DNA from 3 places in the Paenibacillus sp. FSL L8-0502 genome. Region 3 is predicted to be linked to each of the others. Evidence: riboswitches for the same ligand, from Rfam matches in the RefSeq annotation. Region 3 holds a riboswitch; each other region holds the start of a gene.
The links. A riboswitch is a leader RNA that binds a small molecule or an ion and turns the genes downstream of it on or off. The one in region 3 is predicted to bind glycine.

Region 1 (4,397 bases), 160 kb from region 3:
ATTTTTCATATCTTTCAGGCGAGATGCAGCTTCCTCCAGCCCCTCTTCTTGTTGCTTACCTGTCTTGAGTAACACTGCTGCAACAGCAAAGGATACGACCGCAGCAGCGATCACCCCGCTCAGCATTGGCAAATATCCACCTTTTGGCGTCATTAGAAAATAGGCGATGATACTACCCGGTGAAGGAGCAGCAACCAGTCCGGCACCTGTCAACATGAAACAGAAGGTTCCCACAACACCGCCAGCTATAGCTGCAAGAATCAGAATCGGCTTCATCAAAATATAAGGGAAATAAATTTCATGAATCCCGCCGAAAAAATGAATGATGACTGCGCCAGGAGCTGACGACTTCGCAGAGCCTTTGCCGAACAGACAGTAGGCCAGCAAAATACCAAGCCCCGGCCCAGGGTTGGATTCCAGCATGAACAGTACGGATTTGCCTGTTCTTGCAGCTTCCTCCAACGCAATCGGACTCAATACTCCGTGATTCAGCGCGTTGTTTAAAAATAATACTTTTCCGGGCTCAATAATGAGGTTGACAAGCGGCAATAGCCCCGCGTTCACGAGGAACTGTACCCCTGCCGACAACACTTGACTGATCATTTGTACAACCGGGCCGATCGCCACATGGGCAAGCAGTGCTAGAATGGCACCGATAATCCCGGCCGAAAAATTATTGACCAGCATTTCAAAGCCTGATCTGACTTTGCCTTCAATGGCCTTGTCGAACTTCTTCAATATCCACGCAGCCAGCGGACCAGCTACCATCGCGCCCAGGAACATCGGGATATCGGCTCCTACTATGACACCCATCGTCATGATGGCACCGATCACACCTCCACGCTGTCCGTGAATCATCGTGCCCCCTGTATAACCAATCAGCAGCGGCAACAAATAATTTTTCATCGGATCAACCAACTGTGCAAAACCTTCGTTCGGGAACCATCCGGTCGGAATAAAGAGTGCCGTAATCAACCCCCACGCAATAAAGGCTCCCATATTGGGCATAACCATACCGCTAAGAAAACGGCCAAAACGCTGTACGGCGACACGAGTGCCTCCTTTTGAACTTGGCTTTGCGTCCAATGTACTCATATTCAAATCCTCCTTGTAGGTAAGCATCACTACCTTTTCTTAAAATTCATACTAAATGACAGCGCTATCTTCATCAACGAAATGAAAACGTACTTTCGTCATGAACGTTGATGACAACATTTAAATTTAAATTATCCAGGAAGATATTATACCTGCATAATTCTTCTTAATATGACCTGTAGCTATAGAAATTAGTCGAAAAACCGCGCTGGATTATGTATGATTCCTATATGGGGACAACCCACTATATCAGAACAACACACGTAATTACGTTTTCATAAAAAAGACAAAAAAATAGCCGCTACGTCAAATCATAGCGACTATTTTATACAAAAATCGAGCAAACTAACGATGCTCTTATTCAATTAAAAATCAATATAAAATTCCGAATAACACGCTATTATTTCATGCTGCATTGCTCTATTTATTACTCCGAAATCAACTGCTCATACTGATCCGCCGACAGTAGTTTGCCCAATGATTCCTCCACATCTTTATCCATCTCTACTTCTACCATCCAACCTTTGTCATATGGAGATTCATTCACTAGCTCAGGTGTACCTTCCAGCGCTTCATTCACTTTTAATATGGTTCCCGTCACCGGAGCAAAAAGGTCGGATACCGTCTTCACCGATTCAATCGTACCGATCTCCGCTCCCTGCTCAATCGTTACTCCCGCCTCAGGTAATTCTACAAAAACAATATCACCCAGTTGGTGCTGTGCAAAGTCTGTAATACCAATCCGCACCGTTCCATTCTCTGTCCGCTGAACCCACTCATGTTCGTCTGTATACCAAAGTTGCTGCTTCACTTCACCCATTCTGTTCCCCTCACTTCCATATGAATAAAATCGCATTTGCTCACCTGTATTAGACAGGTTAAGATTATGACAATAAGAACACTCATGTCAATAATACTAACAAAAATACTTCATATTACCTCCTATAGCGCTCTATATAAAAATATAATAATTTATAACAAACGCTTACATATCCTTATTTATATATTAAATGTTTTTTCTATTGTTTTTGATGACATTTTTATTGACATTTTGAATGAATTTGCGTATTAATGGGTTATAGCAAATACTTTGAGAAACACCCGACAACTGCAAACGCGGATGAACGCAGAGGGAGAGACTGCCAAAAAGATTCGCATAGCTGTTGCCGCTTGTGAGACAGTTGTGCACGCGAATCGGATCAAGTTGTTATCTGCAAAGCCAGGTAATATACTGCTGATCCCGAAGGTAGCGCCGAAGGAGTAAGCCTGCATTGCAGGTGAATCTCTCAGGCAAAAGGACCTCTGCCGGACGCATCTCTGGAGAGCATTCGCTATTGGAGCGGATCACCCAAGAGGAAACCCGGTACATACCGGGGTAACTTTCTGGTATCAAGGACAGAGCTGAAAAAAGAGTATAGACTGCTGTCTATACGTTTTTTTCGGCCTGTCTTTTTTGTTTAGCCGATTACACCGGATAGGAGTGGAAACATGACTAATTTGCGAAAAACACCGCTATATTCATCCTACGGGACGCAGTCTGGGGTTCGTTGTATTGACTTTGGAGGCTGGGAGCTCCCCGTTCAGTTTAGCGGCATTCAAAAGGAGCATGAGGCCGTCCGGCAACGTGCGGGTTTATTCGATGTATCGCATATGGGTGAGTTTTTGGTTGAAGGCAAAGAGGCCGAAGCTTTTCTACAAAGGGTGACCACGAATGATGTCAGCCAGTTGGAACCAGGTCAGGCACAATATTCACTCCTGTGTTACCCCGATGGAGGTGTAGTAGACGACCTGCTTGTTTACTGCAAAGGACCGGAACGCTACATGCTCGTTGTGAACGCCTCCAACATTGATAAGGATTGGGATTGGTTACTTCGTCATGTGCCTGCATCCGTTCACATGGAGAATGTGTCTGATGCAATAGCATTGCTGGCATTGCAGGGACCGGAAGCAGCACGTATTGCCGCAGCCGTGGCAGATACGGATATTACGAATCTGGCATCTTTCCACTTTCATGAGAACGTGCCATTGTTCGGAGCAAAAGCACTCGTCTCACGAACCGGATATACGGGCGAAGACGGTTTTGAATTTTACGTACCTGCCGCGGAAGCACCCGCCGTATGGGAGGGTTTGCTTCGTTCCGGTGAGTCGTATGGGCTGATTCCCGCTGGACTTGGTGCTCGCGATACACTACGCTTTGAGGCTCGGTTGCCGCTATACGGACAGGAGTTATCTGCCACAATTTCACCACTCGAAGCCGGTCTGGGTTTCTTCGTCAAGCTGAATAAAGGAGATTTTATCGGTAGAGAAGCACTTCAGCGTCAAAAAGAACAAGGGGTTCCTCGTAAATTGATCGGGCTAGAAATGATGGACCGCGGTATCCCACGCGCCCATTATCCGGTATTCGCAGAAGGACAACACATCGGTGAGGTCACAACGGGGACTCAGTCGCCCTCCTTGAAGCGTAATCTGGGCCTCGCCTTGGTGGACAGTCGTTTTAGCGCCCTCTCCACACCACTGGAGGTTGAGATTCGTGGCAAACGCCTGCGTGCCGAGGTGGTGGCAGCCCCCTTTTATAAGCGCCCACGCTGATCTTAAACTCTCCTTATTTCTATAAAGCAAACATGTCAGATATGTATTTCCGGGTTTTCATCTCACACTTTTTTATTAGCTCATTTACGGATTTAAAATTTTGCTTTTCGAAAGGAGCCAGAACCTATGAAGCAGCATCGTTATCTCCCTATGACTGAACAGGATCAAACCGAAATGCTGCGTGTGGTCGGTGTATCATCCATTGATGATTTATTCAGTGACATTCCAGAGGCCATTCGATATCAAGGGGAACTCCCTCTTTCTTCTCGACTCGATGAGAAAGCCTTAACCCGTCACTTGACCGAGCTGGCCGGACACAATGCCAATACAGACACACATGCCAGCTTTCTTGGCGCAGGAATTTATGATCATCATATTCCGTCCGTCATCCAGCACATCACTTCACGCTCAGAATTCTACACTGCCTACACCCCCTATCAGCCGGAAGTAAGCCAAGGCGAGCTACAAGCCATTTTCGAGTTTCAATCGTATATTTGCGAATTGACGGGCATGGCTGTAGCTAATGCCAGCATGTACGACGGAGCGACTGCACTGGCGGAAGCGGGCTCACTGTCCGCCGCAGCTACCCGCCGTAAACAGCTTATCGTATCGAGGTCCGTCCATCCAGAGGCACGTCAGGTATTGGCAACCTATGCACGCGGATTGAATTTGGACATCGTGGAGATCGGCTGTTCGGACGGTGTAACGGATGC
Region 2 (4,397 bases), 1.9 Mb from region 3:
GGATGTCGATCAAACGAATAAGCTGAAAGCCAGCGAATCCAATATTTTTCTCCGTCTGGATGAATCTAAAAAAATACAGGTTTCTGCTGTTTACCCGGATGGAACAGTAACGGATATCACGGATAAAGCTACTTGGGCATCAAGCGATGAAAAAATTGCAACGGTGAATAAAGGAACGATTATGGCCATCGGTGCGGGTTCGGCAACGGTGACCGCTAAGTATGGAGATAAGACCGTTTCGATCAAGACAGATGTCGAAACCTCTAGATTTCTGGATTTGAGCGAGGACAAGCTGAGCTTGAATGCCAAGGAATCCAAAAAGCTCAAGCTGACCGCAACGTACGTAACAGGTACGGAAGAAGATATCACAAGTAAGGCAGAGTGGAAGTCCAGCAATGAAGATATCGCTTTTGTCAGCGCGGGGGAAGTCACAGGTTATAAAACAGGTGAGGCTACCATCACCGCTTCTTATGGCGGCAAAACAGCTACAGCTACGGTATCCGTAAATGTACCCGGGGATCTGTCTCTGTCCTCCAAAACGGCAACAATTGATATTAATGAGGACTATACTGCAACTTTGACGGCTACTTATGCGGATGGGCGTAAGGAAGATGTAACACAGGATGCAGAATGGGCTTCAAGCGCGGAAGATATTGCCTCTGTGTCCAAAGGAACGATTACGGGTAAATCTGCTGGTAAAGCGGTTATTACAGCGACCTATAATGGCAAAAAACTAACAATTAACGTACAAGTGGGCCTTGTAGACCGTCTGGAAACAGACTCGCGTGTAATTGCGCTTGGTGCTCAGGAAACGAAGCAGCTGAAAGTAACAGGAGTTAAGAGTGGCGGTACAAAAACAGATGTAACCAAGGATGCCACCTGGACAACTAGCAATGTAAAAGTGGTTGAAGTTAGCGAAGGTTTGATCAAAGCGAATGGTAGTGGTAAGGCAACTGTGACTGCTTCATATGGCAAGCAAAACATTACGTTTACGGTAGAAGTGGACGTAGCGCAAAAGATTGAAGCGGATGCAATCGCGCTATCGCTCAAATCTGGAGATCAAAAAACCATCGCGATTGTGGTTAAATCGAGCGATGGTAAAGAAAAGGATGTTACAACCCAAGCTGAATGGAAAACGTCCAATTATAAGGTAGCCACTGTTAAAAAGGGTCAGGTTACCGCGGTCAGCTACGGTAAAGCTAACATTCAGGCGAAGTTCGGCGGGAAGATAATCAGCGTACCTGTAGATGTTGATACGCTTAAATATTTGCAAACAGACGAAGTCGCCTTGAATTTGAAGGCAGGACAGCTGGCTAAGGTTACGGCTACAGCCACGTATAAGGATGAGTCGGAGAAGGATGTTTCCAAACCGGCTGTCTGGTCCTCGTCCAGAATTATTGTGGCGACCGTCAAAGACGGTAACATTAAGGCACAGGGCAAGGGCAAAGCAGTAATTACTGTGAAATATGCAGGTAAAATGACGAAGATACAGGTAACCGTTCAGTAATCTGTAACCCGACTAAAAAGAAAAAGAGCAAGCATACGTCCAGCGACGATATGCTTGCTCTTTTCTTTATAAGGGCGAATTCTCTTTCCCTAGGACAATGTAGGGGAGAGGTAGTCGCCTTGTTTTATAGAGGAAAAGTAATTGGTTTAAAGCTTAGAAATTACGACTTATTCTTCTTGATTGATGCGTTGCGTGTAAGTGATTCGGTCAAACGCTTGCCAGTCGGCGTCTGAGCCAAGCCGCCTTTGGCGGTCTCGCGGTGCTTCGACGGCATCGCGCTGCCGACTTCAAGCATCACGTCAATGACTTCGTCAGACGGAATAGCGCTGCGCACACCCGCCAAAGCCATGTCCGCTGCGGCAAGCGCAGTCACGGCTCCCAGCCCGTTGCGCACGATGCACGGAATCTCCACGAGTCCGGCGACGGGGTCGCAAATCAGGCCGAGCGTGTTCTTAAGAGCGAGGCCCACGGCGTGAACAGCCTGTTCAGGCGTACCACCGCGTAGCTCGACCATAGCGCCAGCGGCCATCCCGATAGCTGAGCCAATCTCAGCCTGACAGCCTCCCTCCGCGCCAGAAATGAAGGAGTTGTTGGCGATCACGTAGCCAATGGCTCCAGCGGCGAATAGGCCGTTCACCATATGCTCATCATCCCAGCCGAACCGTTCCTGCGCACTGATGAACACACCAGGGATAACCCCACATGAGCCTGCGGTAGGAGTGGCGACAATGCGACCCATGGATGCATTAACCTCCGACACGGAGAGGGCATAAGCCATGGCGAGCGCGGAGGCATCACCGGAGCAGGTCTCCCCTGACCGCAGATACTCGGCCAGGCGCTTGCCGTCGCCGCCCGTCAATCCACTGCGGGATACGGTGTCTTGTGTCTGACCGCGATGAACGGCTTCCTTCATGATTTCATAATAATCAGACATTTGGCGAAAGATTTCTTCCTCCGTTGTATTCGTTTCTTGTACCTGCTCTTGAATCATCAAGCGGCCAATCGTGGTGGATTCTTCAGCGCATAAAGCGCTGATCTCATGCAGATGGCTAAACCGCATCGGATTCAGCTCCTTTTTTCAAATTAATCATCTTAATTTCATACATATGAGGTAAAGAACGCAGTTCCGCAATCAGTTCAGCTGGAGCAGAACTGTCCGTTTCAATGGCGGTGAGTGCTTCACCATCCCGGCCTTTGCGATCTACGTGCATATAGGCAATGTTAATGTGGGCCGCGCCCAGCGCTGAAGTTATTGCGCCCAATGTACCGGGCTTATCCGAGTGGAGAAGCACCAGCGTAGGCAGCTCCCCGGTCAGATTGACCCGGAATTCGTTGAGTTGCTGGACATGGATGCTGCCGCCGCCGATGGAGGAGCCCAGCAGTGTGCGCTGATCCTCGCCCTTCCACAACTCGAAACGGACGGTGTTCGGATGAGGAGCGGGGAGTCCACTGACGGCGAATTCCACGGTCATCCCGGCTTGCTCGGCCCATTGCTCGGCATCTGGAATCCGGTGATCGTCCGTATCGTAATTAAGCAGTCCTGCGATGAGCGCCAGATCCGTACCGTGTCCTTTATACGTATCGGCAAAGGAGCCGTACAGTGTCATACGGGCACGGTCAGGCTGCGCCCCGAGCCAGTGCCGGGCAACGCGTGCGAGTCGCACCGCGCCTGCGGTGTGTGAACTGGAAGGTCCGGTCATGGCCGGGCCGATAATAGAAAATACATCTTTGAAACGCATGGTGTGGCCCCCTGTATGTTCTAATACCATACTATATGGTATTTCCGCGTCTTTGCGCGGTTATGACGGTTCCTAATGCTGACGCACAATGTGAGCACAAAAAAGGACAGGATAAGGAAGTTTCCCTTATCTCTGTCCTCGTTACCTGAGAGTTTCGTGCGGTGTTCTTACCGCCTTACCCCTTGGGTGGCTTGCGCTCTCTCCAGAGTTGCGTCAGATGACGATACATGGACCTGAGAGATTATCCGCCAGCCGGGTGCTGGCGTCTTGCTCCTTCGGTGCCGCCAGAGTGTAAGCCCCCTGGACAGACTCTCCCGTCATCTTCATTCGCGTATACCGTTCTACATGTCTTTCTTAGCGTAATGTATGACGTGCTCGGTGTCAATCACAGGGTTTAATTTTTACATAAACAGGTGCATTTCCAATAAAAAAGATTAAAGTTTACATAATTACGGATGAAATCAGGAAGGAATTAGAAGATTGGCGGCTAATCTGATAGAGGACAAGTACATTTATGGAAATCATAGGAGGGATATTGACGTATGGTAAAAGGCTTGCGGTTCACAGGTTCACGCTTAAAAGGGATGCTGCATCTAGCAGCGATCGTTTCACTGCTGATCGGGATCTTCGTTCCGTTCGGTCAGGTCAAGGCAGAGGGAGCATTGACAGTAGCCGAAGCACTTCAGGGCCAAAGCAGTGGAGGTACGGTGACGGTAGAAGGTTATATCGTCGGACATGCTACCGGATCGAAAACGGCTAACTTTTCTTCTCCGTTTGCGAATGATTTTAACGTACTGATTGCTGACCAGGCTAATGAACGTAGCACTTCTAATCTATTGGATGTACAGCTGACATCCGCGTACAGAGGGCAATTTGGACTGTCAGGCCATCCTGAGCTGATCGGCAGCAAAATCCGTGTGACGGGTACACTTGGCGCCTACAATAATTTTGGTGGAGTGAAAAGCCCAAGCGCTGTTGAACTGGTGAACGGAAGCGAGCCAGGGGAACCTGGTGAACCTGAACCTGGCAACCCGGGTCAACCCGGTACTACATTGCCGGATGGAAAAGGCAAAAAGGTGCTGTTCGATAATACGCACGCACAGACCGCTGGTGCAGCAGATTGGGTCATTGAAGGCGCCTTCTCCGACTTT
Region 3 (4,397 bases):
AAATTGAAGAACTGCAGCAGGAGCTGCTGAATTACGGCAAAAATATTTTACTGATATACGGAGGCGGAAGTGCCAAGCGAAATGGTCTGTATGACCAGGTATTAAACGCGTTAGAGCCGCTACATCTTAACATTCATGAATTGTCCGGCGTAGAGCCGAATCCGCGCTTGTCCACCGTTAAGAAGGGCATCGACATTTGCCGAAATGAAAACATCGACTTCTTACTTGCAGTAGGCGGCGGAAGCGTTATTGATTGCACCAAAGCCATCGCAGCAGGGGCTAAATATGACGGCGATGTGTGGGATATTATCAACAAAAAGCACATGCCGACCGAGGCTCTACCATTCGGCACCATCCTCACACTCGCCGCCACCGGTTCAGAAATGAATCCGGATTCTGTCATCACCAACTGGGAAACGAACGAAAAATACGTATGGGGCAGCGCGGTGACGCATCCGAAGTTTTCGATTCTGGACCCAAAAAACACCTTCTCTGTGCCACGTGATCAGACGGTATATGGCATGGTGGATATGATGAGCCATGTGTTTGAACAGTATTTTCACAATGTTAAAAATACACCGTTGCAAGATCGTATGTGCTTTTCCGTGCTGCAAACCGTGATCGAAACTGCACCTAAACTGCTGGAGGATTTGCACAACTACGAGCATCGTGAAACGATTTTATATGCCGGAACGATTGCTCTTAACGGAACACTGCAAATGGGCTACTTCGGGGACTGGGCTTCGCATACGATTGAACATGCATTATCTGCTGTATATGATATTCCTCATGCTGGCGGTCTGGCGATCCTATTCCCCAACTGGATGAGACATACGGTCGATCAGGATGCTGCACGCATGAAACGGCTGATGCTCAGCATGTTTGACTTAGACACCGTAGATAAAACAGATAGAGAAATCGCTTTGGAGGGTATTGACCGTCTTAGTGCATTCTGGACAAGTCTCGGTGCCCCTTCCACCCTGGCCGATTACAATATTAATGATGAGCAATTGGAAAAAATTGCAACCATTGCAGCCCGTGAAATGGAATATGGAGGCTTCGGTAATTATAAAAAGCTGAATCAAGAAGATATTTTAGCTATTTTGCGTGCATCGTTATAACATTCAAAAGGGAGTGTCCTCAAGCCTGTGATGGCTGAAGGCACTCCCTTTTGGAATTTATGAATTAACCGTGTGTCCCTTTTCTTCTACTTGAATAGCTGCCCCTACACTGGCACCTGCAAGAATGCCCTTTTTCTTACTAGAATTCAGAGAATCCATATAGATTCGGGTTTCTGCAACGACAATGCCTGACAAACCAAGCAGTGCAATCAGGTTCGGGAAAGCCATCATTGCGTTAAAGATATCTGCCAGCAGCCAAATGGCTTCCAACTTGATGAACGCACCTCCTGCCACAAGTGCGATGAACAAATAACGGTATGGTTTAATCCATTTGACACCCAGTAAATATTCAACACAACGTTCCCCGTAGTAATTCCAGCCCAGTATCGTTGTGAATGCAAATAAAATAAGGCTAATCGTCACGAGTTCTGCACCAGCCGGAAAGGCACTGGAAAACGCATGCTGGGTCATCAGACCTCCATCGTCATTTCCACTCCATATTCCCGTAACCAGCAACGTAAATCCCGTCAGATTACAAATAATCATCGTATCGATAAATACGCCTGTCATGGATATCAACCCTTGTTCTGCAGGCCATTTCGTCTTAGCAGCAGCTGCTGCAATTGGCGCACTTCCCAAACCGGCTTCATTAGCAAAAATACCTCTGGCAACTCCACTTCGCATCGCCAACATAATCGTCGCTCCGGCAAATCCACCCGTTGCAGATGTGGTCGAGAAGGCCCCTTGTAATACTAAAGCAATCGCATGAGGAAGCTCTCCTGCAAACTTAATGAGTACAATTAAGCAAACTACGATATAGAGCCCCGACATGAATGGAACAATCTTTGTGGATACCTTGGCAATACTTTTGAGTCCTCCAATCGTAACAACAGCAGTTAACACGGAAATAATGATCGCTGTAACTACCGTTGGCACTCCAAAGCTACTTTCCGTCGAAGAAACGATAGCCTTTACTTGCGGAAAAGTACCGATTCCAAATAGGGCTACAAGAACACCAGAAAAGGCAAACAACATCGCCAGCGGCTTGAAACGGCGGCCAAGTCCATTTTCAATATAATACATCGGACCACCCGAAAATTGTCCGTTCCGGTCTTTAACACGGTATTTAACGGATAATAATCCTTCCGCATATTTGGTTGCCATCCCGAAAAAAGCTGCAACCAGCATCCAGAATAATGAACCGGGCCCACCCAGCTTGATCGCTGTCGCTACGCCAACAATACTTCCTGTACCTACAGTAGCTGCCAGTGCCGTACTCAATGCACCGAAGCTGCTTACATCTCCGCTACCTTCGTCCGGCGCTTTACCAATTAGCTTGAGCGCCAAAGGCAATCGAATAACCTGAAGCAGCTTCAAGCGGATCGTTAGCCACAACCCCGTGCCCATCACGAGAATAAGAAGCGGCGCTCCCCATATCCAGCTGTCAATCGTTTCTAACACATGTACCAAATTCATTTTCAACCCGCTCCTCCAACATATTAGAAAACAAAAAAGAGTCAAATCAGCTGATTCGACTCCTGGAGAGGTTAAAGGCACGAAAAAATACAACCATCTTGTGCAGGTTTCTGCCTCTAATAGCTCATAAAAAAGCCTAGGGCATTCCCTGTCACAGGTTATTCGCGTCTCTGTCCTTTTGCCTGAGAGTTTAAGCAGATGTTCTCTGCGGTGCACCTTCGGCGCCCAATTAAGGGTCTCTCCAGAGTTCTGTCCGTTTACGGTCCCCGCTTGTGGCTGTAAACAGCCTAAGCACCTGAGAGTTTTGCCCCTTCGGTCGGAACTTTCGTTCCATCTCCCGCAAACATCAACCAGACATATGAAATTTTTATTCATTATACAGAAAACTTTCAGCTTATTACAAGTGAAAAGTTTGTGAAGCCCTCTGAAATATTATTATGTCTATCAAAAAAGCGGGTACAGCAGATTGCATCCTTAGGATGTCCTCTGCTATACCCGCCCGAGACGATATGAAATTACAATTCTTCACCATTGGTTGCTATCACATTTTTATACCAGTTAAAAGAGTCTTTTTTGGAGCGTTTGAGCGTTCCGTTACCGTCATCATCCAGATCAACGTAAATAAATCCGTAGCGCTTGGACATTTCGGAAGTAGACATGCTCACAAGGTCGATAGGGCCCCAGTTGGTGTAACCAATCAGATCAACACCGTCGGCAATCGCTTCCTTCATTTGGACAATATGCTGACGCAAGTAATCAATGCGATACGTGTCATGCACAGAGCCGTCCTCTTCCACCTTATCATATGCACCCAAGCCATTTTCCACGATGAACAGAGGCTTTTGATAGCGATCATAAAACGTATTCAGTGTAACACGCAGGCCGATCGGATCGATCTGCCATCCCCAGTCGGAGGATTGCAGATACGGATTTTTCACGCCGCCAATCAGGTTTCCTGCTGCTTTCTCGCCTTCTGGACCTGCCGATACGGTCAAGGTCATGTAGTAGCTAAATGAGATAAAATCAACCGTATTATTTTTCAAAATTTCGTCATCGCCGGGTTCTGTCTGGATCACAATATTATTTTCTTCAAAATAACGATTCATATAGTTGGAATATTCCCCACGGGCATGCACATCCGTAAAGAATAGGTTCATCTGATTTTCATGCTGGGCTTTCAGTATATCCGCTGGGTTACACGTATGTGGATAGCTTTCTATACGTGCCAACATACAGCCGATCTGAGCACCCGGGATGATCTCATGTCCCCGTTTGGTTGCCAGTGCACTAGCTACAAATTGATGATGCAATGCTTGATATATCGCTTGCTGTTTGTTTTCTACACGGTCAATAACCACACCGCCACCGGTGAACGGACTCATGGTCATTACATTGATTTCATTAAAGGTCAGCCAGTATTTTACTTTATCCTTATAGCGTGTAAACACCGTTTCGGCATAATTGACGTAATGCTGTATGACTTCACGACCCAGCCAGCCATTATACTTCTGAGTCAGACCTAGCGGTGTTTCATAATGTGACAATGTTACCAAGGGCTCAATATTATATTTGCGCAGCTCATCAAATACATTGTCGTAGAATTGCAATCCTGCTTCATTCGGCTCGTGATCATAGCCATTCGGGAAAATCCGCGACCAGTGGATGGACATACGAAATACTTTAAAGCCCATTTCAGCGAACAATGCAATATCTTCTTTGTAGTGGTGGTAAAAGTCCACACCTTCACGTTTTGGGAAACGGGCATTGACTTTGCCTGCCAAAATGTCTTCGAGTCGCTCG

Region 1: another riboswitch for glycine. It lies ahead of gcvT (glycine cleavage system aminomethyltransferase GcvT); the one in region 3 lies ahead of NSQ57_RS19020 (sodium:alanine symporter family protein).
Region 2: another riboswitch for glycine. It lies ahead of sdaAB (L-serine ammonia-lyase, iron-sulfur-dependent subunit beta); the one in region 3 lies ahead of NSQ57_RS19020 (sodium:alanine symporter family protein).

What each region holds. Positions count from the first base shown of each region.
Region 1 covers NZ_CP151958.1:4,209,708-4,214,104, forward strand. The annotation lists gene NSQ57_RS18260 (PTS mannitol transporter subunit IICB) at 1-1,095, opposite strand, end outside; gene gcvH (glycine cleavage system protein GcvH) at 1,523-1,915, opposite strand; glycine riboswitch at 2,216-2,407, shown strand; gene gcvT (glycine cleavage system aminomethyltransferase GcvT) at 2,584-3,684, shown strand; gene gcvPA (aminomethyl-transferring glycine dehydrogenase subunit GcvPA) at 3,811-4,397, shown strand, end outside.
Region 2 covers NZ_CP151958.1:439,394-443,790, forward strand. The annotation lists gene NSQ57_RS01975 (Ig-like domain-containing protein) at 1-1,507, shown strand, start outside; gene sdaAA (L-serine ammonia-lyase, iron-sulfur-dependent, subunit alpha) at 1,668-2,567, opposite strand; gene sdaAB (L-serine ammonia-lyase, iron-sulfur-dependent subunit beta) at 2,557-3,246, opposite strand; glycine riboswitch at 3,369-3,462, opposite strand; gene NSQ57_RS01990 (DUF6359 domain-containing protein) at 3,789-4,397, shown strand, end outside.
Region 3 covers NZ_CP151958.1:4,374,554-4,378,950, forward strand. The annotation lists gene NSQ57_RS19015 (iron-containing alcohol dehydrogenase) at 1-1,121, shown strand, start outside; gene NSQ57_RS19020 (sodium:alanine symporter family protein) at 1,179-2,597, opposite strand; glycine riboswitch at 2,758-2,852, opposite strand; glycine riboswitch at 2,871-2,947, opposite strand; gene NSQ57_RS19025 (glycoside hydrolase family 1 protein) at 3,113-4,397, opposite strand, start outside.